Regions from separate parts of the Pseudomonas sp. NFX1 genome, predicted to be linked through region 3. Evidence: predicted binding sites of a transcription regulator. Region 3 holds the regulator's gene; each other region holds the start of a gene.

Region 1 (3,280 bases), 310 kb from region 3:
GCAGCCTTCGGCGCTGCCCAGCCGGGCGCTGGAGGTGCCGCAGCACCAGGTGCTGTGGGCCTCGCAGACCGGTAACGGCGAAGCGCTGGCCGAGCGCTGTGCCGAGCGCCTGCGTGGTGCTGGCTTGGCGGTGCACCTGAACTGCATGGATACACTCAGCCCGCAGCAGTTGCGCGGTGCTGCCAGTGTGGTGCTGATCGCCAGTACCTTCGGTGATGGCGACGCGCCCGACAGCGCGGCGGTGTTCTGGCAGGCACTGCAAGGCGAGGAGGGCGGCCACTGCGCCGATGTGCCCTATGCCGTATTGGCCCTGGGCGATTCCAGTTACGACCAGTTCTGCGGGTTTGGCCGCAAGCTTGATCAGCGCCTGGCCGAGCTGGGTGGGCGGCGGCTGCTGCAACGGGTGGATTGCGAGCCGGATTACGATGAGGCATTCGCCACCTGGCTCGACGCCTTGTTGGCGCAGTTGGCTGACGCCGCCGCGCCCCAGGCCAGCGGCGCGCCTTCGCCTGCGCAGGCTTGCAGCAAGCAGCAGCCATGGTCGGCCACCTTGCTGGAGAACCGCGTGCTCAATGCTCCGGGTGCCAGCAAGGAGACGCGCCAGTTGGTGTTCGACCTGGCCGGCAGCACTTTCAGCTACCAGGCGGGCGACGCCCTCGGCGTATGGCCGCGCAACTGCCCGGCGCTGGTTGAAGAGCTGCTGGCGCTGATGCGGCTCGATGGCCAGACCCTGGTCGAGGTCAAAGGCCAGGCCGCACTGCCGCTGGCCGATGCCATGGAGGCGCACCTGGAAATCGCCAAGGTCACCCCGGCGCAGTTGCAGGTGTTCAGCCAGAGCGCCGAGCCCCTGCGCCGGTTGCTCCAGCCCGAGCACAAGGCCGAGCTGCAAAACTGGTTGTGGGGGCGGCAGTTGGCGGATGTGCTGCGCGAGTTTCCCCAGGACCTGCCCTTGGCCACCTGGCTCGACCTGCTCAAACCTTTGCAGCCGCGCCTATACTCGATCAGTTCCAGCCCGTTGGCGCACCCTGGCCAGGTTCACCTGACCGTCTCGACGGTGCGTTACGGACAACGCAAAGGGGCCTGCTCGACCTACCTCGCCGACCGCGCGCACGGCATCAAGGTGGCGATTTTTCCGCAGGCATCGAAGCATTTTCGCCTGCCCGAGGACGATAGCGTGCCGGTGATCATGGTTGGGCCGGGCACCGGCATCGCGCCGTTTCGGGCGTTTCTCGAAGAACGAGAAGCGCGTGGGGCACGCGGGGGCAACTGGCTGTTTTTCGGCGAGCAGCATGCGGCCAGCGACTTCTATTACCAGGCACAGTTGCAGACATGGCAAGCGACAGGCCACTTGCGTCTGGATACCGCGTTCTCCCGCGACCAGGTCGAGAAAATCTATGTGCAGCAGCGCCTGCACGAGCAGGGCGCTGACCTCTGGCGTTGGTTGGAGGCGGGTGCGTACTTTTATGTGTGCGGTGATGCCAAGCGCATGGCCAAGGATGTGGACAGCGTGCTGCGCAGGGTCGTCGCCGAGCACGGGGGCATGAGCGAGGCCGCGGCGGATGCGTATGTCGAGGGGTTGAGCAAGGCCAAGCGTTATCGGCGCGATGTGTACTGAGTGCACCGGGATGGGGAGGGGTGCACCTTGGCTGTGCGGTTTTTTCTGGGCTGTCCGATGACTTTTCTGGCCCTGTCGCGTTTAAACAGGCGATACAGCATTTGGCACATTCCCTGCTTTATCACGTTCACAACACGCCCCACTGATCAACGGCGATCAACCAGGGGCACACCCTGATGAGTACAGGCAAAGGCGCCTGGAGCTTCCGCTCCAGGCGTTTTTTTTTGATCGAGGATCGGCTATGACGGCAACAGCGAACGGCAGGCAACGAGAGCAACTGGTGATTGTCGGCAACGGCATGGTCGGCCACCACTGCGTCGAGCAATTGATCGAGCGTGGCGCCTTGCAGCACTTCGAGGTGCGGGTGTTCGGTGAAGAACGCCAGCGTGCCTACGACCGTGTGCACCTCTCCGAATACTTCGGCGGCAGCTGCGCCGAGACCCTGGCGATGTGCGAGCAGGGTTTCTACCCCAGCCAAGGCGTGCACCTGCACCTGGGCGAAGCGGTGGTGGAGATCGACCGCACGCGCCGCGAGGTGGTTACCACCCAAGGCCGCTACGCGTACGACCAGTTGATACTGGCCACCGGCTCCTACCCGTTCGTCCCGCCGATCGAAGGGTCCAGCGGCAACGCCCGCCTGGTCTACCGCACCCTCGACGACCTCGATGCAATCCGCGCCGCCGCCAGCAATGCCCAGCGTGGTGTGGTGGTGGGTGGCGGCCTGCTGGGCCTGGAGGCGGCCAATGCACTCAAGTCCCTGGGCCTGGAAGCGCATGTCGTGGAGTTCGCCCCACGCTTGATGCCGGTGCAGCTGGACAGCGAGGGCGGTGCGGCGCTCAAGGCACAGATCGAGGCCCTGGGCGTGGGCGTGCACCTGTCCCGCGCCACCCAGTCGATCAGTGCCGGTGAGGGCTATCGCTACCGCATGAACTTCGACGGCGGCGAACACCTGGAAACCGACCTAATCGTGTTCTCCGCCGGTATCCGCCCGCAGGACGCCTTGGCCCGCGCATGCGGGTTGGACATAGCCGCGCGAGGCGGGGTGGTGGTCGACAACCACTGTCGCACCAGCGATGCGCGCATCTTCGCCATCGGCGAGTGCGCCTCGTGGAACGGCAGCGTGTTCGGCCTGGTTGCGCCGGGCTACAGCATGGCCCGTAACCTGGCGGCGCTGCTGGCGGGGGATGCTGCGGTTGCCTTCACCGGTGCCGACATGTCGACCAAGCTCAAGCTGCTGGGCGTGGATGTCGGCTCGATCGGCGATGCCCATGGCGCCACGCCAGGCTCGCGCAGCTACCGCTTCATCGACGAAGCCAACGCCGCCTACCGTCGGCTGGTGGTGGATGCCAGCGGTAAGCATGTGCTGGGCGCGGTGCTGGTGGGTGACAACAGCTACTACGACACCCTGTTGCAGTACGCGCAGAACGGTATAGCCCTGCCTGCCGACCCGGCCGCGTTGATCCTGCCACAAACGGGCGGCGCGCCGGCCCTGGGTGCCGACGCCCTGCCCGACAGCGCGACCATCTGCTCGTGCCACAACGTCAGCAAGGGCGCGGTCTGCGCCGCTATCGACAGCGGCTGCAGCGACCTTGCCTCGGTCAAGGGCTGCACCAAGGCGGCCAGCGGTTGTGGCGGCTGCGCAGCCCTGCTCAAGCAAGTGTTCGA
Region 2 (3,280 bases), 1.4 Mb from region 3:
TGTAGTACAGCTCATATTCCAGCGGGTGTACGAAGGTACGGACCTTGATCTCTTCTTCGCTCTTCAGCTCGATGAAGGCATCGATGAAGTCGTCGGAGAACACGCCGCCCTTGGTCAGGAACGCACGGCCTTTGTCCAGCTCTTCCAGGGCTTCTTTCAGGCTGCCACAAACCTGCGGGATGTCCTTGGCCTCTTCAGGCGGCAGGTCGTACAGGTTCTTGTCGGCAGCATCGCCTGGGTGGATCTTGTTCTGGATGCCGTCCAGGCCAGCCATCAGCAGGGCTGCGAAGGCCAGGTACGGGTTGGCCGATGGGTCCGGGAAGCGCGCTTCGATACGACGGGCCTTCGGGCTGCCGACGTAAGGAATGCGGATCGAGGCGGAACGGTTGCGCGCCGAGTAGGCCAGCATGACCGGGGCTTCGAAGCCTGGGACCAGACGCTTGTAGGAGTTGGTCGACGGGTTGGTGAAGCCGTTCAGGGCCTTACCGTGTTTGATGATGCCGCCGATGAAGTACAGGGCGGTGTCGGACAGGCCGGCATAGCCTTCACCCGAGAAGGTGTTCTTGCCGTCTTTCCAGATCGACATGTGCACGTGCATGCCCGAGCCGTTGTCGCCGTACAGCGGCTTAGGCATGAAGGTGGCGGTACGGCCGTAAGCGTCGGCAACGTTGTGCACGACGTATTTCAGGGCCTGTACTTCGTCAGCTTTCTTCACCAGGGTGTTGAACTTGACGCCGATTTCGTTCTGGCCGGCAGTCGCCACTTCGTGGTGGTGAACTTCAACGGTCTGGCCCATTTCTTCCAGTGCGTTGCACATGGCAGTACGGATTTCGTGGTCGTGGTCGAACGGCGGAACTGGGAAGTAGCCGCCTTTCACGCCTGGACGGTGGCCTTTGTTGCCGCCTTCCACGTCAGCGCCGGTCATCCACGAGCCTTGCTCGGAGAAGATCTTGAACATCGAGCCGGAGATGTCCGAGTGGAACTTCACTTCGTCGAAGATGAAGAACTCAGGCTCCGGGCCTGCGAATACGGTGTCACCGATACCGGTGCTCTTGAGGTACTCTTCGGCGCGCTTGGCGATGCCGCGCGGGTCGCGATCGTAGCCCTGCATGCTCGACGGGTCGACGATGTCGCAGGTGATGATCAGGGTCGGCTCTTCGGTGAACGGGTCCAGCACGGCGGTGTCGTCGACCGGCATCAGGATCATGTCGGAAGCTTCGATGCCTTTCCAGCCAGCGATGGAGGAACCGTCGAACATCTTGCCGACTTCGAAGAAGTCTTCGTCCAGAGCGTCACGCGCTGGCATGGTCACGTGGTGCTGAATGCCTTTGGTGTCCGTGAAACGCAGATCAATCCACTTGACGTCATGATCTTTGATGAGTTGAACCGACTTCGACATGTTGTCCTCCGGATGGTCTAGAGCGCGGTGGGCCGCTGCCCTGGAAAAAGGGGTGTTGCCGGGCGCGGATAGTCGGCCAAGCTTACCTGCCTCACAAGGGAGCAAATTGCATGCCAGTGCCCGAAAATGGCGAGGGCGAGATAAAAGGGGGCGTTTACGGGCATTAACTGAGGGTGGATGACCGAAAAACGCACCCATTAGAGGCAAGAAAACAACTTGTCGCACCATGTTGGTGCACTGCTGGAGGGTGGTGCTTTGTTTGAGGGCCTGTTGACGGGTAAAGCCGCTGCCACAAGCCAAATCGACCCCTGCGGGGGTAGGTGTACCCGCGAAAGGCCCGGGGCAGGCGGCGCAAATACTGACTCTGGCCACATCGGCAAACCTTCTGTACAAAAGTTGGTCAAATCCTGAGCAATTTCCGCTATAATTCGCGCCCCTCATTTTCGGCAGGCCCTGCGCGCGCTGTTAACCAATGAAACTTATCGTCAAAGTCTTCCCAGAAATCACCATCAAGAGCCGGCCGGTGCGCAAGCGCTTCATCCGTCAGCTCGGCAAGAACATCCGCAACGTGCTCAAGGATCTCGATCCTGAGCTCGCGGTCGATGGTGTCTGGGATAATCTCGAAGTGGTCACCCGCGTCGAGGACGAAAAGGTCCAGCGCGAAATGATCGAGCGCCTCACCTGCACCCCGGGTATCACCCACTTCCTGCAGGTAGAGGAATACCCGCTCGGCGACTTCGACGACATCGTCGAGAAGTGCAAGCAGCACTTCGGTCATCTGCTGGCGGGCAAGCACTTTGCCGTGCGCTGCAAGCGCGGCGGCCACCATGACTTCACTTCGATGGACGTCGACCGCTACGTCGGCAGCCAGCTGCGCCAGCAGTGTGGCGCCGCTGGCATCGAGCTGAAGAACCCGGAAGTCCTGGTGCGCATCGAAATCCGCAACCAGCGCCTGTACGTGATCCACAATCAGCACCAGGGCATCGGCGGTTACCCGCTGGGCGCCCTGGAGCAAACCCTGGTACTGATGTCGGGTGGCTTCGATTCCACCGTGGCGGCCTACCAGATGATGCGCCGTGGCCTGATGACCCACTTCTGCTTCTTCAACCTCGGCGGCCGTGCCCACGAGCTGGGCGTGATGGAAGTGGCCCACTACCTGTGGAAGAAGTACGGCAGCAGCCAGCGCGTGCTGTTCATCAGCGTGCCGTTCGAAGAAGTGGTCGGCGAGATTCTCAACAAGGTCGACAACAGCTACATGGGCGTGACCCTCAAGCGCATGATGTTGCGCGGCGCTGCCCATATGGCCGACCGCCTGCAGATCGAAGCGCTGGTCACCGGCGAGGCGATTTCCCAGGTCTCCAGCCAGACCTTGCCGAACCTGTCGATCATCGACTCGGCGACCGACAAGCTGGTACTGCGCCCGCTGCTGGCCAGCCACAAGCAGGACATCATCGACCAGGCCACCGAAATCGGCACCGCCGATTTTGCCAAGCACATGCCTGAATACTGCGGCGTGATCTCGGTAAACCCGACCACCCACGCCAAGCGCCACCGCATGGAGCATGAAGAAAAGCAATTCGACATGGCCGTGCTGGAGCGCGCCCTCGAACGCGCCAAGTTCATCTCGATCGACCACGTGATCGACGAGCTGGGCAAAGACATCGAGGTAGAAGAAGTTCGCGAAGCGCTGCCTGGCCAGATCGTCATCGACATCCGTCACCCCGATGCTCAGGAAGACGAACCCTTGGTGATCGAGGGCGTCGAAGTCCAGGTGATGCCGTTTTATGCAATCAATAGTCGCTTCAAGCAGCTGGATGAAACTCGCCAGTACCTGCTGTATTGCGACAAGGGTGTGATGAGCCGTCTGCACGCACACCACCT
Region 3 (3,280 bases):
CTTACTGCCGCCCGGCACGTTCACGAGGGAACGGCCGGGGGTCAGGATGGTTTCAAGTCGGATCATGGATGAGGGGGATCAGCGGGCAGCCGTACCTTGCAGCAGGCTTTGCTGTTTTTCCTTGTGTTTTTTCAGTTGGCGGTCGAGCTTGTCGGCCAAGGCGTCAATTGCTGCATACATGTCTTCGTGTTCGGCATTGGCAACCACTTCGCCGCCCGGAATCTGCAGGGTCGCTTCGACCTTTTGCTGCAGCTTCTCGACTTTCATGATGACGGTCACATTGGTGATCTTGTCGAAGTGACCCTCCAGGCGCTTGAGTTTCTGCTCGATATAGTCGCGCAGCGGCGGGGTGACTTCTACATGGTGTCCACTGATGTTGACTTGCATACAGCTTCTCCTTTGTTGCCCGTGCATAAAGAGGCAGGTCTTGCACCTGCCCCGCAAACGCTGTGGCACATACCAGGGGCTACATCAGTCGCTTGCGTTCGCTCGACGGTGCGATGCCGAGAGACTCGCGGTACTTGGCGACGGTGCGACGGGCTACCTGGATGCCTTGTGCCTCCAGTAAACCAGCGATCTTGCTGTCACTCAATGGCTTTTTCTGATTTTCCGCCGCAACCAGTTTCTTGATGATCGCGCGGATCGCCGTGGACGAGCATTCTCCGCCTTCGGCGGTGCTCACATGGCTTGAGAAAAAGTATTTCAGTTCGTAGATGCCGCGGGGCGTGTGCATGTATTTCTGCGTGGTGACCCGCGAAATGGTCGACTCGTGCATGCCCACCGCTTCGGCAATGTCATGCAGCACCAAGGGCTTCATCGCTTCGTCGCCATGGTCGAGGAAACCGCGCTGATGCTCGACGATCTGCGTGGCGACCTTCATCAGCGTTTCGTTGCGGCTCTGCAGGCTCTTGATGAACCAGCGCGCTTCCTGCAGCTGGTTACGCATGAAGGTGTTGTCGGCGCTGGTGTCGGCGCGTCTGACAAAGCCTGCGTACTGCGGGTTGACGCGCAGCCGCGGGATCGCTTCCTGGTTCAGCTCGACCAGCCAGCGCTCACTGTCCTTGCGCACGATGACGTCAGGCACGACGTACTCGGGCTCGCTCGATTCGATCTGTGAACCGGGGCGCGGGTTGAGGCTTTGCACCAGTTCGATGACCTGGCGCAGTTCGTCTTCCTTGATCTTCATGCGCCGCATCAGTTGGCTGTAGTCGCGGCCACCCAGCAGGTCGATGAAGTCGGTGACCAGGCGCTTGGCCTCGGCCATCCAGGGGGTGCTGGCCGGCAGCTGACGCAGTTGCAACAGCAGGCATTCGCCGAGGTTGCGTGCACCGACGCCGGCAGGCTCGAACTGCTGGATGCGGTGCAAGACCGCTTCGACTTCGTCCAGCTCGATATCCAGTTCAGGGTCGAAACCGGCGCAGATCTCCTCCAGGGTGTCTTCCAGGTAGCCTTGGCCATTGATGCTGTCGATCAGAGTGACGGCGATCAGGCGATCGGTATCCGACATCGGCGCCAGGTTCAGCTGCCACAGCAGGTGGCTTTGCAGGCTCTCGCCGGCCGATGTACGGGTGGTGAAGTCCCACTCGTCGTCATCGTTGCTAGGCAGGCTGCTGGCGCTGGTCTGGTAGATGTCTTCCCAGGCGGTATCGACCGGCAGCTCGTTGGGGATGCGCTCGCTCCACTCACCGTCTTCCAGGTTTTCGGCACTGGTGGTGCTTTCCTGGAAGCTGTTGTCCTGGGCTTCGGCGGCCGGTTTGCTCTCGGCGTTATCGGCCATCGGGTCGCTATTGTCGAAGTCCTCGCCGTCTTCCTGACGTTCGAGCATCGGGTTCGACTCCAGCGCTTCCTGGATTTCCTGTTGGAGGTCCAGGGTGGAGAGCTGGAGAAGGCGGATGGCCTGTTGCAACTGAGGAGTCATCGTCAGTTGCTGGCCCATTTTTAGGACGAGCGATGGTTTCATGGCAGGGGCTTAATACCTTGTTCGCCGGCGCGCATGCGCCATCCACTACACGAGGGCGCCGGAGCGCCAAATTCAAGCAAGTTTTATGCCTTAAATTGTAGCGTTTGCCTAGAGCACCGTAACAACTTAAACCCCGTCAAGGGTTATTTGCCGGTGCTCCGGGTGCGTCCCGGGGTCAGAGTCGGAACTCGTGACCCAGGTAAACCTCTTTGACCAGGTCGTTGGCCAGGATGGTCTCGGCATCGCCTTCGGCGATCAGTCGGCCATCATTGACGATATAGGCGGTTTCGCAGATATCCAAGGTCTCGCGCACGTTGTGGTCGGTGATCAGTACACCGATGCCCTTGGCCTTGAGGTGGTGGATGATCTGCTTGATGTCGCCGACCGAAATCGGGTCGACACCCGCGAAAGGTTCGTCCAGCAGGATGAACTTCGGTGCGGTTGCCAAGGCCCGGGCGATCTCGACGCGGCGGCGTTCGCCACCCGAGAGGCTCATGCCGAGGTTGTCGCGGATGTGGCTGATATGGAACTCCTGCAGCAGGCTTTCCAGCTCCTTGCGGCGGCCGTCGCGGTCGAGTTCCTTGCGGGTCTCGAGGATCGCCATGATGTTGTCGGCCACCGACAGCTTGCGGAAGATCGAGGCTTCCTGCGGCAGGTAGCCGATACCGGCGCGGGCGCGACCGTGCATGGGCTGGTGGCTGACATCGAGGTTGTCGATCAGCACGCGCCCTTGCTCAGCCTGGACCAGGCCGACGATCATGTAGAAGCAGGTGGTCTTGCCGGCGCCGTTGGGGCCGAGCAGGCCGACGATCTGGCCACTGTCGATCGACAGGCTGACATCGCGCACGACCTGCCGACCCTTGTAGCTCTTGGCCAGGTGCTGGGCTTTGAGGGTTGCCATTTACTCGGCCTTCTTCTTGGGCTGGATCACCATGTCGATACGCTGGCGCGGTGTAGTCACGTTGCCACCACGACCGGCGGTCGCCACCTGGGTCTGGGTGTTGTAGACGATTTTCTCGCCTTCGGTGGTGTTGCCTTCGTTTTCGACCTTGGCGCGGTCGGTGAGGATCACCAGGTCCTTCTGCGACTGGTACTGGATAGTCACACCCCAGCCCTTCATCTTGTCCGGCTTGGCGGCGCTCTGCTGCTGCTCGAAGTAGGCCAGGTTGCCCACCGAGGTCACCACGTCGATATCGCCGGTGGGGGAGCGGGTGATGGTCACGGTGTTGCCTGTGATTTTCATCGAGCCCTGGGTGATGATCACATCGCCGGTGTAGGTGGCCACACCCTGCTTGTCGTCCAGATGGGCATTGTCGGCCT

Evidence for each region. Region 3 encodes sigma-54, which starts transcription at its own class of promoters, with help from an activator protein. Its sites were predicted from a motif close to ANTGGCATNNANNTTGCTNT; they were not measured.
Region 1: a site for sigma-54 is predicted at 1,716-1,735, ahead of nirB (nitrite reductase large subunit NirB). Genes of this name have one in related genera too.
Region 2: a site for sigma-54 is predicted at 1,498-1,517, ahead of glnA (type I glutamate--ammonia ligase). Genes of this name have one in related genera too.

Annotation. Positions count from the first base shown of each region.
Region 1 covers NZ_CP169366.1:3,302,596-3,305,875, reverse strand. The annotation lists gene DJ563_RS14810 (molybdopterin-dependent oxidoreductase) at 1-1,615, shown strand, start outside; gene nirB (nitrite reductase large subunit NirB) at 1,857-3,280, shown strand, end outside.
Region 2 covers NZ_CP169366.1:5,046,513-5,049,792, forward strand. The annotation lists gene glnA (type I glutamate--ammonia ligase) at 1-1,399, opposite strand, end outside; gene thiI (tRNA uracil 4-sulfurtransferase ThiI) at 1,872-3,280, shown strand, end outside.
Region 3 covers NZ_CP169366.1:3,616,512-3,619,791, reverse strand. The annotation lists gene ptsN (PTS IIA-like nitrogen regulatory protein PtsN) at 1-66, opposite strand, end outside; gene hpf (ribosome hibernation-promoting factor, HPF/YfiA family) at 79-387, opposite strand; gene DJ563_RS16275 (RNA polymerase factor sigma-54) at 467-1,960, opposite strand; gene lptB (LPS export ABC transporter ATP-binding protein) at 2,136-2,861, opposite strand; gene lptA (lipopolysaccharide transport periplasmic protein LptA) at 2,862-3,280, opposite strand, start outside.